Regions from separate parts of the Lysinibacillus sp. IITD104 genome, predicted to be linked through region 3. Evidence: riboswitches for the same ligand, from Rfam matches in the RefSeq annotation. Region 3 holds a riboswitch; each other region holds the start of a gene.
What was found. Region 3 has a riboswitch for cobalamin ahead of V1L66_RS19950 (ABC transporter substrate-binding protein). Riboswitches for the same ligand answer to the same signal wherever they lie in the genome.

Region 1 (4,567 bases), 1.5 Mb from region 3:
CTGATTTTAAGTGATAAAGATCTTCTGGTTGAATCCCTTGTTTCGATGTCATGTTCTTGCTCCTTTGTATTGTAATATTCTGTGCCTTACTACAATACTTCGACACCCTAAGTAATATTCCTGCTATTTAATCGAATTTTTTACTAGTTCCCAATATTCTGCGGACTTTGTTCTGCGGTAAAATTTATAGAAGGGTTCATTTGGGCGAGCATGCTCCTTATAAAGGTTTATCAGGTGCAGTAAAACATCTTCAATTTGTGTGACGTCTACCCTCTTAGCGAATAAATTGCCAGCCTGTGCCTTTGCTCCCATCGGTACTGCCCCTAAATAGACATCAAAGCTTTCTTGTTGGTAAACGAGCCCAATATCATCATAGACTGCATTGTAGCAAGCTGATGCACAGCCATTAATATTGACTCGGACTCTTGCAGGTACCGTCATCCCCACCATGGCATGATAGAGCTGTTCGGTTATCGGGGCAGCCTCCATTTTCTCACCATCACAAAAATCACAGGCCCTCATGGCAATGATAGGACCTGAGGGCACCACATAAAGACCCGCTTCCTGTAAGGCTTGTATCGCTTCTGACGCATCACTTATTGGAATGGATACGAGAATACTGTAGGAGGCCGAATACTTTATCGCACCCTTTTCGCCTGCAATTTCGGCTATTTTTTGAAATTGCGCAGGCGTATAATGCTTATTAATAATGCCAGGGCTGACTGCAAGACGTGTGAATTCACCATGACGGTTTAATGTTTCAAATGTTTGATCTGGTACATTTTTTTGAAATGCGTTCATTCTTATCGCTCCTTATGAAAAAGGAGCTAGCAAAACGCTAGCTCGAATGGATTAAAAGTTTTCAGGATAGAAGCCCTTTGCTAAAATTTCAATCGCCTCTGCCGCACGAACCCCTTCAGATGCTGCTGAAAGTGGCAGGATAACAAAACGCTCATTTTTAACAGCTTCCATCTCCTTCAATGCTGGATCATTTTTTAAGAATTGGATCTTTTGTTCTGCCGTTGTTTCACCGTAATCAATTACGACAACTACCTCTGGATTGCGGTCCACTGCATCTTCCTTCGACACAGTTGTCCAGCCTGATTCCACATCACCAAAGATATTTTGTCCACCCGCGATTGTCACTAGCTCATTCATAAAGTTTTGACCCGCTGTAAATACATCCTTTTCACCGCTATCAAACACAAGAATCCGTAATTTTTCGCTATCTTTTGGTAATTTAGCTTGTACTGCCTCTACATCTTTCGTCATCTGCTCAATTAAAGCTTCACCACGATCCTCAATACGGAAAATCTTCGCGATATTACGAATATCGGTAAAAATATCCTCTAATGTTGGCTTTGTCATGTTGGAAGCCGTATGTAAATACGTATGGATACCTAATTCTTCAAGCTCTTCTGGTGTGCCAACACCCTTTTCCCCGAAGCCACTTTTCCAGCCCGCATATAGGAAATCTGCCTCGGCATCGATGACTTGCTCCTTCGTTGGGTATTGATCGGAAAGAACAGGGACCTTATCGTATGCCTCTTGCAGTGGTTCATAGATTTTATCATCTAAGTAAGCTGTCCCTACCATAGAATCCTCTAAACCAAGTGCTAACATAATTTCTGTCACATGTTGATTTAAGCTAATCGCTTTTGTTGGTGCTTCCGTATATGTTTGAGTTGTGTCATTATTTTCAATGGTTACTGCTGCTGCCGCCTCAGATGGCTCAACCTTTTCACCTTGTGCAGCTGATTCCGTTTTGTCCTTTGCGTTACAAGCCCCTAAAACAGCGACCAAGGCAATGATCATCATCAGCCATATACTTTTCCATTTCTTCATGTCCTTTTCTCCTTTGCTGTTAAAATATAGAAAGAAATCAGAGACTTCTTTACTACTAAGGTAGTTGGAAGGGCATAAAAAAACCCTCTTGTCGCCAAGAGAGTAGCATAGTGAAATAACGGTATCATTACCTATATCACTATCCCCATCCTCGTGGTTCTTAGTCAAAAAATACATATTGGCAGGTATCCTGGCTTAGGTTCATCATCTATACGCCTTCCCATAGTTTCACTACAGTGGCATGCTGTATAGACTCCCCATTTACAGTTGCGGGACAGCATCGGAATTGCACCGATTTCCCTTTTAAGCAAATGACAAATGCCATTTGCACCAATACGTTCTATAATGTTCAATACTATTGATAGACTAGCAGAAGAAAATTTGTCGCGCAATCAGTAGTATGATGGTAAAAGTATAATCATCATTATATTAGCACTATTTCGACATAAAGACGAACTATTTTACAAGAAATAAAGGAGCTAGTATTCTGTTACAATAAAAAGATAGCAATCTATAGAAACGAGGATTTCCTATGTACAAAACAATCGGTGTACTTGCGCACGTGGATGCAGGAAAAACGACCTTCTCTGAGCAAGTACTTTTTCATACAAATAGTATTCAAGCACGGGGGCGTGTTGATCATCAGGATACCTTTCTTGATCATCATGAGCTAGAGCGCAGACGAGGCATTACGATATTTGCCGAGCAAGGGCGCATGAATATTGGCGATGATACATACACATTGATTGATACGCCAGGGCATGTCGATTTCTCCCCTGAGATGGAGCGTGCTATTCGTGTGATGGATTATGCCATTATTATCATTAGCGCTGTCGAAGGGATACAAGGCCATACAGAAACAGTGTGGCAACTTTTACGTCAATACCATGTCCCTACCTTCTTCTTTATCAATAAAATGGATCGTGAGGGTGCCAATATGGAGGCTGTCATCAGACAGCTTCGCAAAGATTGCTCTCAGCATGTATTGTTCATCGATGAGCCACTGCGAGCAGACTATGTATCAAATAATATTATGGAATGGCTGGCGGAGCGCGATGAAAAATTGCTTGATGCCTTTCTAAATGAGTCATTGGAGCATGAACAGTGTCTTGCTCAATTAAAGGAAATGATTAAAAATGAAGGTGCCTTCCCTTGCTTTGCTGGCTCGGCCTTAAAGGATGAGGGCATTCAGGAATTTCTTGACCAGCTCCCGCTGTTAACGGCTTCCCATTTTGACAAGGATGCCCCGTTTGAGGGCGAGGTTTTTAAGATTCGTCATGATGGGCACCAGCGTTTAACCTTTATGAAGGCAACCAAGGGCTCGTTGCATGTACGAGATGAATTTTCATTTGACGAAGTAACAGAAAAAGTGACCGAAATTCGCCTTTATAACGGCAGTCGCTTTGAGACCGTTCAACAGGTAGAGGCAGGAGAAATTTTCGCTGTCAAAGGACTGAGCCAGGCAAACATTGGGGATCGAATCGGTACAACGATGCTATCACAGCCCTATGAGCTTGTCCCAACCTTACAGGCAAAGGTTCAATATGAGGGTGATCAACATATCAAGGAAGTGCTACAGATTTTCCGTTTACTCGAAGCAGAAGAACCGTCCTTGCGTGTGGTCTGGCAGGAAAAATTTCAGGAAATCCATGTGCATATTATGGGTGCCATTCAATTGGAGGTCCTGACAGAGGTATTAATGACGCGTTTTTCAATAGCTGTCTCCTTTGGTGAGCCGCAAATTTTATATATGGAAACCATTGCGACAACCGTAACGGGCTATGGTCATTTCGAGCCCCTCAAGCATTATGCAGAAGTTCATTTATTAATGGAGCCAAATCCACGTGGAACAGGTAATACCTTCAGCAATGCCTGTCATGCCGATCATTTATCCATAGGCAATCAGCGCCTTGTTGAAAAGCACCTGTTTGAGCGTGACCATCATGGGCTACTGACAGGCTTCCCTGTAACAGATATTCATTTTACACTTCTAACAGGTCGCGGGCACAACGAGCATACATCAGGGGGAGATTTCCGTGAAGCCAGTTTCCGTGCTCTGCGCCAGGGGCTGGAGCAGGCACAAAATGTACTACTAGAACCCTATTATCGCTTTAAAATGAAGGCTTCAAACGACTATATCGGCCGTATGATGACTGATATTCAGCAAGCAGCAGGCACATTCGATGACCCGATTTTATCTGAAACGGATGTTATCCTAACAGGTCGTGCGCCTGTTGCCACTTTAATGAGCTACAGTGCAACCTTTGCCGCCTATACAAATGGGAAGGGTGCACTCACACTCCAATTTGATGGCTATGATGTGTGCCATAATACAGAGGAGGTGATTGCACAGATTGGCTATGATAAAAATGCCGACCCTGAGTATAGTTCCTCCAGTATCTTTTGTGCAAAGGGCAAAGGATATACGGTTCCGTGGCAAGAAGCACAGGCAGCCATGCACTGCCTGTAAAATGGGGTGATTTGGTTCGCGTGAAGGCTTTGCTTGCTTTCGCGGGTATTCATCGCTCGAGCGCGGGTATTTCACTTGCTTCCGCGAGTATTAGTCGCTCTAGCGCGGGTATTTCACTTGCTTCCGCGGGTATTCATCGCTCTAGCGCGGGTATTTCTTGGTTGGGCGTAAATATATCTCTACCCTGCAATAAAATGATTACAAGCCCTCCAAAAATGGAGGGCTTGTTTTTTATAGTGCACCGACAGCTTT
Region 2 (4,567 bases), 2.1 Mb from region 3:
CGGGGCTAATAAAAACCCTACTTCCTGTAATTTCTCTGTGATCTGTTCAGGGGCAGTCGTTGGTATTTTCAAATGAATTTGATGATCTGGTGTGTATTCCATCGTCCCCTCATCCCCAACGACCTCCGCTAACATCATCATTTGCTGGGGAGTAAAAAACTTATTGGCTACACCAGGACTTACTGCTAATTCAAAAATAGATTCTATTTTTTGCTGTACAAGCTTCGGTGTTACTTTGACTGCGCTTGTCCCTTTTACCATTGCAAGTGCCGCTGTAGCCATTTCAAGAGCTGTTTTTTTCGGCTTTGGCGTAGCGGCTATACTGGGTTTATTAAAGCGCCCTGCATTAGGGTCAGCCGTAAAGTCATTTCGCGCTGTTCCTGTCTCTTGGTTCATTGCCCAAGGTTCATTTTCTTCGCGTAAACGTTGATGTGGACGTAATGGCTGTTTCTCTTCACCCAGGGTATATTTACGTTGGTAACCGCGGGGCGTAATCATCTTATTGTCATAGAAAAATGTTGACGAATTCCCGATAATGACAGTTGTCAACATACCAATATCATGTTCTAGCATTTCTGCTAGTGTTGTCATGGTCACTTCTTGACGTTCTCGATAGGCACTTTTCACAAGCCCAACTGGTGTGTCTGGCGAACGATATTCTAAGAGTATTCGTTGAGCCTCGACAATTTGTCTTGTTCGACGTCCACTTTTAGGATTGTATAAAGCAATGACAAAGTCCGCCATTGCAGCTGCCTCGACACGCTTTGCAATTAAATTCCAAGGTGTTAGATGGTCACTCAAACTGATTGTACAAGCATCATGCATAATAGGTGCACCAAGTATGCTAGCGCATGAATTAATCGCAGAAATCCCAGGAACAATTTCAACTTCAATTCCTGTTGCTTCTGTCCAGCCTAGCTCAATTAACACCTCATAGACTAATCCTGCCATGCCATAGACGCCTGCATCACCACTCGAAATTACTGAGACGATGCTCCCTGCTTCGGCTTGACGAACGGCTTCCTGTGCACGCGACACTTCTTCTGTCATGCCTGTACTAACAATCGATTTTGCACTTACTAAATCTTGAATCAGCTCTACATAGGTTTTATAGCCTATAATCATATCACTTTGTTGTAAAGCCTCTACTGCACGTGTCGTAATATGCTTAAAATCTCCAGGTCCAAAGCCTACTACGAAAATTTTTCCTTTTTGCGCCATGTTGTTACCCCTCTTTCACCTTTTCGATCCCTTTAATGGCAGTTGTTTGAGCAGTACGCTGTAATGTACCTTCACGAAGTGTAAAGACATGTTCGTTGTATAAGGATTCATGATGTAAATCTTGTACTAGTGTTCTAGCATGCTCTGTTGATGGCACACGATACCAGTTTCCTTGAGGATAAGCGATTACCACACAAGCATCCTTGCAGCGTCCATTACAGCGCGTTCTTGTCGTATGTATTTCCTGATCGAGTGCTTGCCGCTGTATCTCATCTCGAATGGCTAAGGTAATTTCCTCCCCATCCTTTTTCATGCAGCTACTGCCATTGCAAATAAAGAGATGTGTTTTCATCCCCTCTAAATTCCAAGTTGTCATCTTCTGTCTCCCCTCATTTGCTTTTTGGAAAAAGAAAAACCTTTACTCTATAACGAAGAGTAAAGGTTTTGTAGAAGCCAAATAAAAACGAATAGAATGAAATACAGGTACCCGCTTTCGCTTCAACTTCTCCCTCCGAAAAGTTTGCATGCACAATCAAATAAGCAGGTTTCCTGACTTAAGCTTCATTTTACTGTCGCACCTTCCCAAGTTTGCACCAGTGGCTTTGCGATTTCATCAGCTATTACAGTAGCGGGGGCTGTATTGGATTTTCACCAATTTCCCTATTATCTCGAGCTATTCGAGCACTTATTGACGTTTTATATGAAATTTTTATTAGAATTTTAAATAGAAAACTGTCTTTATCATATCTTATTATTTTAAAATTTCAATATTTCTTTAAAAATTTATGACAAATTTATCAATTTTGAATGGAACTAGGTATGAAATTTATACAATCTATATAATTTGCGCACAAAATTTTATCAGAATATTCACCGTTGACCTTTAATTTAAAAAATTTCATAAAAGGTATAGCATATTTATGGAAATTCATGTTACACTTTGTCGTGAAATCTCACAATTTGAATGTTTTTCGGTGCAAAGTGCTTGTCATTTTGCTTAAAAGGGAAGCCGGTTTGAGTCCGGCGCGGTCCCGCCACTGTAATAGGGAGCTTTATAGAATATGTCACTGTCCAACGGATGGGAAGACCTATAAAGCATTGAACTAGAGCCAGGAGACCTGCCGAAAAATAAGTGATCGTTTCAACCTACGAGGATAGGTGTGCGGCTTAGCAGATGAGACTGTTATTTGCTTTTTTAGCTATGCACTTTTCCACCTAAGGAGAAGTGCTTTTTTTAATTACGCACGCAATATTCTAAAAATCTATTAATTAGTTAGGAGGAAAGCTTTTTGAAATTATCATGGTGGAAACTTAGTTATTTTTTACTGGCCTTTTTAATCGTGCCAAAACGTGCCTTTGCCATGCATATCATGGAAGGTTTTTTACCAATCGAATGGGCTATTTTTTGGTGGGTGATCTCTATCCCATTTATCATTCTAGGATTGCGTTCTATTCGAAAAACCATTGATGAAAATCCTGAAACAAAAATGCTTTTGGGGCTTTCAGGAGCCTTTGCCTTTGTGCTATCCGCCCTAAAAATCCCTTCAGTTACAGGTAGTTGCTCTCACCCAACTGGTGTAGGACTTGGGACAGTACTCTTTGGCCCTCTAGCAATGAGTGTAATTGGAACAATCGTTTTATTATTTCAATCTTTATTATTAGCTCATGGAGGAATTACAACTTTAGGGGCTAATGCCTTTTCTATGGCTATTGTTGGTCCTTTTATTGCTTACTTTGTCTTTAAAGGGGCTCAAAAAGTAGGGTTGTCATTTTCACTAGCCATATTCTTTGCAGCTATGCTTGGTGATTTAGGTACATACATTGTGACTTCTGTACAACTAGCACTAGCCTTTCCTTCAGAGGTTGGAGGCTTTATGGCATCCTTTACAAAGTTTGCAGGTATTTTTGCCTTAACTCAAATTCCTTTAGCAGTGAGTGAAGGAATTTTAACGGTCATTGTGATGAATTTCTTGAAAAAATACAATGTTAGCGAATTAAAAACGTTACGTGTTTTCTCAACAAAGGAGGCACATTAACAAATGAAGAAAAATTTATTGTTATTAGCAATTGTTGTGTTGTTAGCCATCATTCCCTTATTCATACAAAAAGGTGCTGAATTTGGTGGTGCTGATGGAGAAGCAGAAGCAGCTATTGGTGAAATTAATGCGGAATATGAACCATGGTTTGAAAGTCTATGGGAGCCACCAAGTGGTGAAATCGAAAGCTTATTATTCGTGCTACAGGCAGCTATAGGAGCTGGCTTTATTGGCTACTTCATCGGCTATATGCGTGGCAAACACAAAGAAGGTTAACCATTATGTTACTCATTGATAAGTATGCCTATCTGAATAAGCTAGCGTCCGTTCATCCGCTAGAAAAAATGATATTTTCACTTGGACTACTTCTCATAACGCTCATCATGAGAGATGAACGACTTTCACTCATTACATTTTTTGTAATGAGTGCTTTTATCATTTTAGGTGCAAAAATTCCGCTTGCATACTACGGCAAATTATTATTGCTACCTAGCTTTTTCTTATTAACAAGTCTCGTATCTATTTTACTTTCCTTTACATCATCAACGAATACACTCCCTGCCCATATTTGGTCGTTTACATTTAGGAATTGGACTGTCTTTATTGGGAATGCAAGTGTGTTAGCAGCGCAACAGCTGTTCTTTATTGTCCTTGGCAGCATTAGTTGTTTATACTTTTTAATTCTAACCACTTCCGTACAAGGAATATGTTATGTGCTACGACAATGGCGACTCCCCTCTTTATTAGTGGAGCTCGTCGAACTAACCTATCGTTTTATTTTTATGTTTTTAGAAAGTATGCAAAATATACATCTCGCCCAGCAAGCACGTCTTGGCTATCATTCACCGATGCAATGGCTACGCTCTGTCTCCATGCTTATTGTGGCATTATTTGTGGAAATGTTTCAGCGTAGCCGAGAGCTCAACAATGCCATGCAATCACGTGGAGGCGATGCAGTCTACTGGCAAGAGATGGGCTCTTATAGCAAGAAAAATTGGCTAGGCATGGCAGCTATTTTACTAGTCCTCATCGTATATGGAGGGTATTTTACATGACAGCATTTTATTTTGAACTCAACCAATTATCTTATGCCTATGCGGATGGTACGAAGGCGTTGTCAGATATTACATTAGACATTCCAAAAGGTAAAAAAATCGCCATACTCGGACATAATGGCGCAGGAAAATCGACTTTATTTCAGCATCTTAACGGTATTTTAAAACCTACAGCTGGAACGATTGTATTCGAAGGCAACGATCTGGAATATAGTCGAAAAGCTTTAAAGGCCCTACGCCAAAAAGTCGGCATTG
Region 3 (4,567 bases):
AACCATTAATGATAACCCATGTATTAATAGTACCAATATATGGCTCATCTTGTCTTTCATGCACCCGAGATACATCAACTGCATTGCCTACGCCAGCTGTTACAGCTACGATTAAACTGCCAAAAGGAGCTGAAAATTCATTAATGGCCACTAGAGCTGTTGGTACTGCTGTTAGCATAACAACAGTATTTGTAGGTGAAAAATTTTCCCTTTTTAAAAAATCACTAACTTCGCTTTTTACATCGCTGATAACATAATCACCAAGAACTGAGCGATTTAATAAGCAATTATGCCAGCCAATACCTGGGTTATGAACTGCAGAGGATACGGTCTTCAAAGGAAGCTCTGCTTGAAGTTTGATATATTGCTCGGTTATCGTAAAGTGCTCTTTTGTAATGACAGCGCGCTGCTGGTAGTTAGTAGCTGCCGGCATCATGGTAATTTGTGGTTTTGGTATTTCAGGATGTGCATATGTAGTCACCCGTGCTTGGTAAACTTCTTCAATTTGAGAGGCAATTAATACTTCATGGGGTACCCCCATTGCTCTCACTTGCCCACTCTCCATAAGTAACAATTCATCACAATAAAGCGACGCTAGATTCATATCATGTAGTACCATAACAACCGTTAAACCACATTCCAAAGCTTCCTTCCGAACCATATCTAAAATTTGACGTTGGTGTGCAATATCTAAATGATTAGTTGGTTCATCCAGTAATAGGATTTCTGCAGCTTGAGCTAAGGCCTGTGCTACAAATACCCTTTGTTGTTCACCGCCAGATAAAAATTCCATCGGTGTATGCTCATATCGCTTTACACCTGTTTGAAGCATAGCATGTTGAACAGCCTGCTCATCTTGTGTAGACCAACTTGAGAAAAAGCCTGTTTGATGCGGATAGCGCCCTAGTGAAACTGCCTCTCTCACACTGTTCGAGAAAGCATTTGCATGAAGCTGTGGTAATACAGCCATTTTTTTCGCCAAAGCACGAGCATTATAAGAAAGAATATTTTGTCCATCAATCGAAATGGTTCCAGCAGTAGCAGGTAAAATACCACTCATTACTTTTAATAATGTAGATTTCCCGCTACCATTCGGCCCTAGAATGCCAAGAATTTTCCCCTTTTCAACGGTAAAACTAATGTCCTTGACGATTGGTATATCTTCATAGCCACCTGATAGATGTTCAACAACAATCATGCCCGTACCCCCTTGCTTCTTCGCTGCTTATAAAAAATATAGGAGAAAACAGGTGCTCCAATAAATGCCGTAATTACACCAATTGGTAGCTCTCTTGGCACAATGATTGTTCGTGCTACTAAGTCGCAAATAATAAGTAATGTTGCACCATTAAAAAAAGATAATGGCAATAAGTGGCGATGATCAGAACCCCAAATCATCCTTGTCATATGCGGCACCACTAATCCTACAAAGCCAATTGTGCCAGAAACCGCTACAGCCGCTCCAGTTAACATGGAGCCACCTGCTAATATCAAATATTTACTGCGCTTTACATTAACACCTAAATGTTTTGCTCGCTCTTCACCATACAACAAAACATTTAGTTCTCGTCTTTGCGTCCATAGCATAATTGAACCTACAATCACAAATGGAATGATCATTTGGACATATGGCCAACCACGCATCGAAACAGAACCAAGTAGCCAGCCTATTACCTGACGTAATTCTTCACCAGATAAGGCAATCATTAATGAAATAAGGGAACCTAAAAATGAACTAAAAATAACACCTGTTAATATCAACGTTTCCATTTTCAATGAGCGGTCTACGAGTCTAGCAAAGCTCATAACAACTACCATCGTGATGATAGCACCAATCATACTGAAGGTTGGCAGCGCATACAAACCGACAACAGGTATAGAAATACTAAAAAAGATCGTTAAAACAGCACCAACAGAAGCCCCTGATGAAACCCCTAGTGTATATGGATCTGCTAATGGATTTTTTAATAAACCTTGGAATGCTGCTCCAGCAATAGCTAGAGATGCGCCTACTAGTCCCGCTAATAACACGCGAGGCAAACGAATTTTCCAAAAGATATTGGCGGCTGTTTCATCAACCGCCTTATTCCACAATACTTCTAGTGGAATATGAACTGAGCCTATTGCTACGCCACACCAGATGCTAATAAGAAGAAGCGTACATGTTAGTGTATAGGCTAGTGCTATTTTTTTCACTTAAATACCTCAGGATAGATCGCTTTTGCTAATTCTTCTAGACCTTCTGCTAAACGTGGTCCTTGACGACTTGTTGTGCTTTCATCTACCTGCACAATCGCATTATTTTTCACGGCATTAATCGTATCAAAGCCCGCACGTTTTGGTATCTTCGTTAAAATATCTGGTACATAATGATATGTCACCACGATGACATCTGGGTTTTTCGCGATAATTTGCTCTGCATCAATTTTATACCAATTATCGCCATCTACAGCTACATTCTCTGCATTGAGCATTTCAAGCATTGCATTCATAAATGTGCCATTACCAGCTGTATAAATATCTGGCTCATCCGATGCTTCAACTAACACTTTTTTTGGTTCAACGTCCTTGACTTTAGTCAAAATTCCTTCTACTTTAGCCTTCATATTAGCGACAATTTTTTCTGCCTCTGGTAATTTTCCTGTAGCACGTCCAAGCTGCTCAATTGTCGTATATGTTTCATTAAAGTCTTGTGCATTTTTTACTACAAATACTTTTAAACCTGCCGATTCAAGCTGTGCAATAGCCTCTTCTGAAAGAGACATGCTAGATTCGTGAGAAAAAACGATATCTGGTTTTAAGGCAATAATTTTTTCAATATCGTATTCCATGCCGCCAACCTTATCCTTCTCAGCTGCCTCTGGTGGATAATCGTCGTTGTCAGTAACACCAACTATTTCATCATTTAAACCGAGTCCAAAAAGAATTTCAGTGTTACTTGGAATAAGTGAAACAATTTTCTCCGGAGGTGCTTCGAGTGTAATGTCCTTACCAAGGGCATCTGTTATTGTCATTGGGAATGTTGCTTCATCCACCTGTGCCTTTTCTTGCTGTGTTTGCTGCTCATTAGCTGGCTTGTTATCCTTTGCTTCCTGTCCACAAGCAGCTAGCAAGCCCACTGCTAAAAATGCTGATAATCCTATTTTCCAAAATTTCTTCATGTGAATCCTCCTTGGTTGATCCGTGCGATATTTCTTATTCTAATCAAAATAATACCCCTCATCTTTGAAAGATGAGGGGTCAAAATCGCACCAAAAAACTGATACAAAATCCACCACCCTATCCTCGTAGGTTGTATGTCGTTATAAAGGCAGGTCTCCTGGCTAGTGCTGCTTGCGATTTTTCAAGCCTTCCCGAAATATTCAGTGGCATCATTTGAAAAAACTCACACTTACAGTGGCGGGACCGCATCGGAATTACACCGATTTCCCTTTTCACTTTACTTAAGTAAAGAACCTTTATAATATTCAGTTGATTTCATTATACATGAAAATGAAAGAAGTCGCCTCCATTCAAGACGACTTCCAAGCTATTATACAATTTCAGAAAAGTATTGGACTGTTTTCATTTGAGCACCCATTTCTCTTAATGACCATGTCTGCTCTAAATAAACGTCCGCAAGTTTTTCATATTTCCCACCAAATTTATGTGCCCATTCAACCGCTACAACACTTTCATAAAGATGAGCCATCTTTTTCGCCATATCTTTTGCTTCAAAAGTTTTCGTCGCTTCGTCTAAAGCGCTAAAGAGTTGTAGTTTCGCAGACATATCCTCCAATTTTTCTTTAACGATTTGTACCAATGAGCTGTCAGCTAATTTGTCTAATCGTTCCTTCATCTCATGTACAAACAATTCATGGGCATGGAACTTATCTACCAAACGAATGAGTTCTAAGGCCAAAATATTAGCCGTCCCCTCCCACACCGTCAACACTTGCGCGTCTCTTAATAAGCGTGGCGTTACAAAGTCTTCGATATAGCCATTACCTCCGTGTAATTCAATTGCCTCACTAGCATAATGAACGGCTTGCTCTGCCGTTTCCTTTTTCATAATGGCAATATATAAACGATTCATAATAAGGTCTTGCTGTGTTCCCTGTCCACTCGTCACTTTATCGTATAACTGAATAAGATCAAAAACTGTCGCTACCTCCACGTGCAACTTAGCTGCAAATTTACCTAAAGCATCCTGAATCATAGGGTATTGTGTTAAGGGCTTGCCAAATGCATGTCGATTGGTTACATAATGTTTTGCCTCTAAGAAGCCGCGGCGCATAATACCAATTGAAGCGACTGCATTACAAATTCTTGATAGATTTAGTGCTTCTAGCATGTAATAAATCCCTTTATTTTGCTCTCCTACAACATAGGCAAGTGCACCTTCAAATTCTACCTCACCAGAGGGAACAGCCCGAACCCCTAGTTTATCTTTCAGTCGGCGAATACGTAGATGATTCGCTGTTCCATCTTCTTTGCGCCATGGAACTGCAAACAACGTTAAGCCTTTGGAACCTGCTGGCGCATCTTCTAGTCGCGCCAATACCATCGCTACACCACACATGCCTGC
Region 4 (4,567 bases), 650 kb from region 3:
ACTTTATGCTGTCAAGCTGGATATGCCTGTTAGTGCTGTGGTTGTAGCTGCTGTGTTAACAGGTTCAGGTGGTGGCATTGTACGTGATTTATTAGCTAGAAGAAAACCATTAGTTCTCCGTGATGAAGTTTATGGTGTTTGGGCAGCTCTTGCTGGACTACTAATCGGCTTCGAGGTTTTTACAGGGGACATTTTCCTTTATATTTTATTCGCGGTAATTACTGCGTTACGTATTCTTTCCTATACGATGAAGTGGCGCTTGCCATTACGTAAGTTAAATCGTGCATAAATACTATTCAGCCAATGACCAAAAATTAAGTCATTGGCTGTTTTATTTTTTGGCTAATAATAATCTTTTATGAGTTTCATTCCTTATATGATTGAAGAAGACATTAACTTAGCTTATCTTTTTAACAACTGCATTGCTTCTTCTAATGTCACCATGTTTTTCATCATTGAACAAGCTGCATCTAAAATAGGAAAGGCTAAGGCTGCTCCAGAACCTTCGCCTAAACGCATATTCATGTGCAACATCGGTTCAATACCTAGTAATGCAGCGGCAATTTTTGCCCCTGGCTCCTCTGAAGCATGGGAAGGAATAATATAATCGATTACTTTTGGTTCGAGCTTATAAGCAATGAGGGCAGCTATAGTCGAAATAAATCCATCAATAACCACTGGTTTACGATGAACTGCAGCCCCAAGAATAATACCTGTCATCGCCCCTATCTCTAATCCTCCTACCTTAGCCAGAACATCAATAGCATCTTTTGGATTAGGCTTATTTAAGGTAATTGCTTTTTCAATAATCGCCGCTTTATAGGCAATGCCTCCTTGGCCAACTCCTGCCCCAAACCCTGTTACTTCTATAGGGTCACATCCAGTCAGAACAGCTAATATCGCAGCACTTGGTGTTGTATTGCCAATACCCATTTCCCCTGTACCTAGTACATCAGCACCTTGTATGATTTCCTCAGTGGCCACACGGATTCCTACTTCTATCGATTGAATGGCTTCTTGTTTGGACATAGCTGGACCTTGTGCCATGTTATCTGTACCGTATTTGATTTTATGAATAATGACACCAGCATCAAGTGGAATATCTGCTTTTACCCCAACATCTACTGTGACCACCTTTGCATTGGTAATGCCCGCAATCGCACAAACGCCTGTCCCCCCCTTAGGAAAATTTAATGTTTGAAAGACTGTAACATCTTGCGGATTCGTGGTTACACCTTCCTCACATACACCATGATCTGCAGCACAAACAATCATCACCTTTTTGTCAACCGTCGGATATAATTGTCCTGTTACACCAGAGAGCTGTACGGCAAGTGATTCTAGTTTACCCAAGCTACCTGGGGGCTTACAAAGCGCATCAATCCGCTTTCTAGCTTGCTCCATACCTTTCATATCAACCCCTTGAATGTTTTCAATCGTGTCTTGTAATAATGGCATAATTATTTCTCCTCTCGTTCTCATTAAGACAAAATAAAAAGTCTGTAGTTTATTGTCATAACAAATAAACTACAGACTTTTCCATCATCTATATCTTCTAAAGCAAATAGGCAGGTCTCCTGGCTCAAGTTCAACATCTCATAGTACCTTCCCAGCAATTCGCTAGTGGCATACACTATGAAACTTCCTTATACAGTGGCGGGTCCGCTAAAGCTTTTCACTTTATTCCCTATTCTCCCTAGTGGGCACCTATTGCTTTTATGTAATTATGTTAAATCTACTTTACAACTTTTTTAGTGTCAATAGATAAAAATTTTTTGAGTGTTAACTTAGTACCACCACCTATTCTAACAATATAGGCTTATCAAGAACCTGTCACAACAAATGAATCCCTCTCGTTCACCTGATTCCTATCAACTTCAAATATTTTATCTGCTTCATTTATTAAAACAGGGTGATGAGTAACCAATATAACAGTCTTTTGTTTTTCTTTATTTAAATATAAAAGTAATGATTCTATATTTATTTGGTTGTCTTTATCAAGCGCAGAAGTAATCTCGTCAAACAAATAGATATCCGCATCTCTTAGAAGCGATCTTGCTATTGAAAGTCTTTGCTGTTGCCCAGTAGATAATTCAAGCCCATTATGCCCTATAAGCGTTTCAAATTTATAGTCTAACGTTTCTATATATGAATAAATGTTAACCATTTTACAAATTTGAATTAATTCTTCGTCTGTTGCATCCGGCTTTGCTAATAACAAATTTTCCCTTATTGTCCCTGTCATTATAAAATGCTCTTGCGTTACCAAACATACCCTTTTTCTATAAACATCAATAGGAATATATCTAATATTCTGATTGGATAGAAATATTTCACCCTGATAATTAATGTATAAACCTGATAATATATTCAATAATGTCGATTTACCTGATCCGCTTTCTCCCTTAATCAATACAATTTTCTTCAAAGGTATTTGGAAATTTATATTTTCTAAAACAGGAGAAAATGCATTAGTATAGGTAAAGCTTACATTCCGTAATACTATTTTATCTTTATTAAAATGATGCGATGAATTTACATAGTCTGGTACTTCTAATTTCCTTAGCTGATATTTATTGTCTTCCATTAAGTTTTTCACTCTATTTACAGACACAATTGCTTCTTGTAAAAATGAATTTAGTTGGGAAAATCTTAAAAATGACTGACTAAAGTTATTGGCATAGGTTGTGAATGCTATTAATACTCCTAACGTGAGGCTTCCTTTATAAATAAAGTAGGCACCTATAATAAGGATAATCAAATAACTTGTAAAGTTTATTAATTCTATTATTGATCCTGATTTTATGCTTAAACGCATTTTATCAAGAGTATTTTTGTATAATAAGGTAATTTTCTTTTGATAGTTATCTATGGCGTTTATCTCATTATTAAATATCTTAAATAATTTAAATGATGACAGTAATTCTCCCAGATAGGTTAAATAAGAATCTAAATCTTTTTTGATGGCAGTATCCATCATCCTTATTTTTTTTCCATAATATTTAAAAATGATAAGTGCTAAAGGACAAGCTATGAATAAAATACTAGCTAAAATAAAATTTAGATTGATCAATATTATTAACACAATTATTATACTGATAAAGTCTACAACAATATTTAAAAACTCTGATACTACTTCAGAAAATGCCTTTGTATCATTTTCTATTTTATTCATCAGTTCACCTTTTGCTTTTAATTGATACTCATCCATGTCCATAGCCATAATTCTTTTTATTATCTTTAATTTAATATCCATTTGTAGATAGCAGGCAAATTTCGTTAAATAATATTTTTGGATTACTTTAAAAAATAAATTAAACAGAAACAAAAAAGCCATAAACACTATAATGAGGAATGCTGAATTGAGATCTTTTACTGTTATAGAATCAATAAATTTACCAAATAAAAGGGGGTGTACTATACTTAAAATCATTGAAATACCCATCAAAATATTTACTTGAAATAATTTTGCTTTGTATGGCTTTGTATACTTAAATACCTCACCTAATATTTTCATGAAATAATACTCTATCTCCCTGATTTAGTTAAGGTTTTCTTATAACCTTTTGATATACAGATAAGCATTTTTCGGCTCTTCCTGTAATATATGTAGAAACTTTTCCATATACGGATCTTTTTCATTACTAATGAGCAAGTTTTCTACTGACTTCTTTTTCGCCTCACTAAAGAGCATGCTTTTGTTGGTGTATATAACCTTTTGCTCGATCGTTCTTTTTAAAACCTCATAGCAATTAGTTTGTTCCTTGGTTTCCCACTGTTCGCCCATTAATGTATTTATCATGTCTTCCGTAATATTATAGCCATAGTTAAATTCAAAAAATTTATTAGAATACGGGCGTATTTCAATGATGTCGCCAGAGCTACTAATAATATTTTCTAAACTATTGTTATCTGGAAGGCTAAAAACTCTCGTTATTTTCAGCGTGTGATACGGAATGTTGTGGACACCGAAGCTCTCCATTATTTGAGTAATGTCTTTATAAACATTCGCATAATTCTCCACTTTTTCTATACTCACACCTTTATATTGGACAGTTAGCCCGTTATATTGATAATTTTGATAAGGTTTATTTAACAGCTCCTCTTCTTTATATCCATTATAAAAATGTAAGCTTAATAGAACGAAAAGCATCATACTGGTCATAATTCCAGCAACCCTCTTTTCCGTTTTATTTTTGGCCCTCCTGCTGAATAAAATCGCGCACGATATAGAACACAAACAAATGGATAAAACACCTATAACATTTAAATAATGAATGAAATCTGGATACATAAAGTTAAGAGTAGGAGCTATATATTGAATCGATTCTAGTCTATAACCATGCATTAACATTAGTAAAAAATAAATGATGACAATTAAAATTATAGACACGGCTTGATTTTTAAAAATTGTTGCCATTAAAAATGGAATGGATATAGTAAATAGCTGAAAAACAAAAACGATAAGTAGAATTTTATATATTGGTGTCTCTACATATACAAACTTTACAAAACCAACTAATAACATAATGGCAGGGGTGGTCAGAATAAAGCTGAAAACCCATTG

Region 1: it holds a riboswitch for cobalamin, as region 3 does, so the genes downstream of both, V1L66_RS12320 (ABC transporter substrate-binding protein) here and V1L66_RS19950 (ABC transporter substrate-binding protein) in region 3, are expected to answer to the same signal.
Region 2: it holds a riboswitch for cobalamin, as region 3 does, so the genes downstream of both, V1L66_RS09140 (energy-coupling factor ABC transporter permease) here and V1L66_RS19950 (ABC transporter substrate-binding protein) in region 3, are expected to answer to the same signal.
Region 4: it holds a riboswitch for cobalamin, as region 3 does, so the genes downstream of both, cobT (nicotinate-nucleotide--dimethylbenzimidazole phosphoribosyltransferase) here and V1L66_RS19950 (ABC transporter substrate-binding protein) in region 3, are expected to answer to the same signal.

What each region holds. Positions count from the first base shown of each region.
Region 1 covers NZ_JBAHYH020000001.1:2,427,505-2,432,071, forward strand. The annotation lists gene V1L66_RS12310 (S9 family peptidase) at 1-52, opposite strand, end outside; gene V1L66_RS12315 (precorrin-3B methylase) at 124-801, opposite strand; gene V1L66_RS12320 (ABC transporter substrate-binding protein) at 853-1,845, opposite strand; cobalamin riboswitch at 2,008-2,195, opposite strand; gene V1L66_RS12325 (translation factor GTPase family protein) at 2,378-4,315, shown strand; gene V1L66_RS12330 (hypothetical protein) at 4,547-4,567, opposite strand, start outside.
Region 2 covers NZ_JBAHYH020000001.1:1,815,325-1,819,891, reverse strand. The annotation lists gene cobJ (precorrin-3B C(17)-methyltransferase) at 1-1,221, opposite strand, end outside; gene V1L66_RS09145 (ferredoxin) at 1,226-1,597, opposite strand; cobalamin riboswitch at 1,743-1,925, opposite strand; cobalamin riboswitch at 2,177-2,362, shown strand; gene V1L66_RS09140 (energy-coupling factor ABC transporter permease) at 2,511-3,257, shown strand; gene V1L66_RS09135 (energy-coupling factor ABC transporter substrate-binding protein) at 3,261-3,533, shown strand; gene cbiQ (cobalt ECF transporter T component CbiQ) at 3,539-4,312, shown strand; gene V1L66_RS09125 (ATP-binding cassette domain-containing protein) at 4,309-4,567, shown strand, end outside.
Region 3 covers NZ_JBAHYH020000001.1:3,963,483-3,968,049, forward strand. The annotation lists gene V1L66_RS19940 (adenosylcobinamide amidohydrolase) at 1-1,198, opposite strand, end outside; gene V1L66_RS19945 (iron ABC transporter permease) at 1,195-2,196, opposite strand; gene V1L66_RS19950 (ABC transporter substrate-binding protein) at 2,193-3,161, opposite strand; cobalamin riboswitch at 3,292-3,475, opposite strand; gene V1L66_RS19955 (acyl-CoA dehydrogenase family protein) at 3,533-4,567, opposite strand, start outside.
Region 4 covers NZ_JBAHYH020000001.1:3,308,871-3,313,437, forward strand. The annotation lists gene V1L66_RS16950 (trimeric intracellular cation channel family protein) at 1-289, shown strand, start outside; gene cobT (nicotinate-nucleotide--dimethylbenzimidazole phosphoribosyltransferase) at 403-1,458, opposite strand; cobalamin riboswitch at 1,550-1,726, opposite strand; gene V1L66_RS16960 (ABC transporter ATP-binding protein) at 1,823-3,517, opposite strand; gene V1L66_RS16965 (hypothetical protein) at 3,557-4,567, opposite strand, start outside.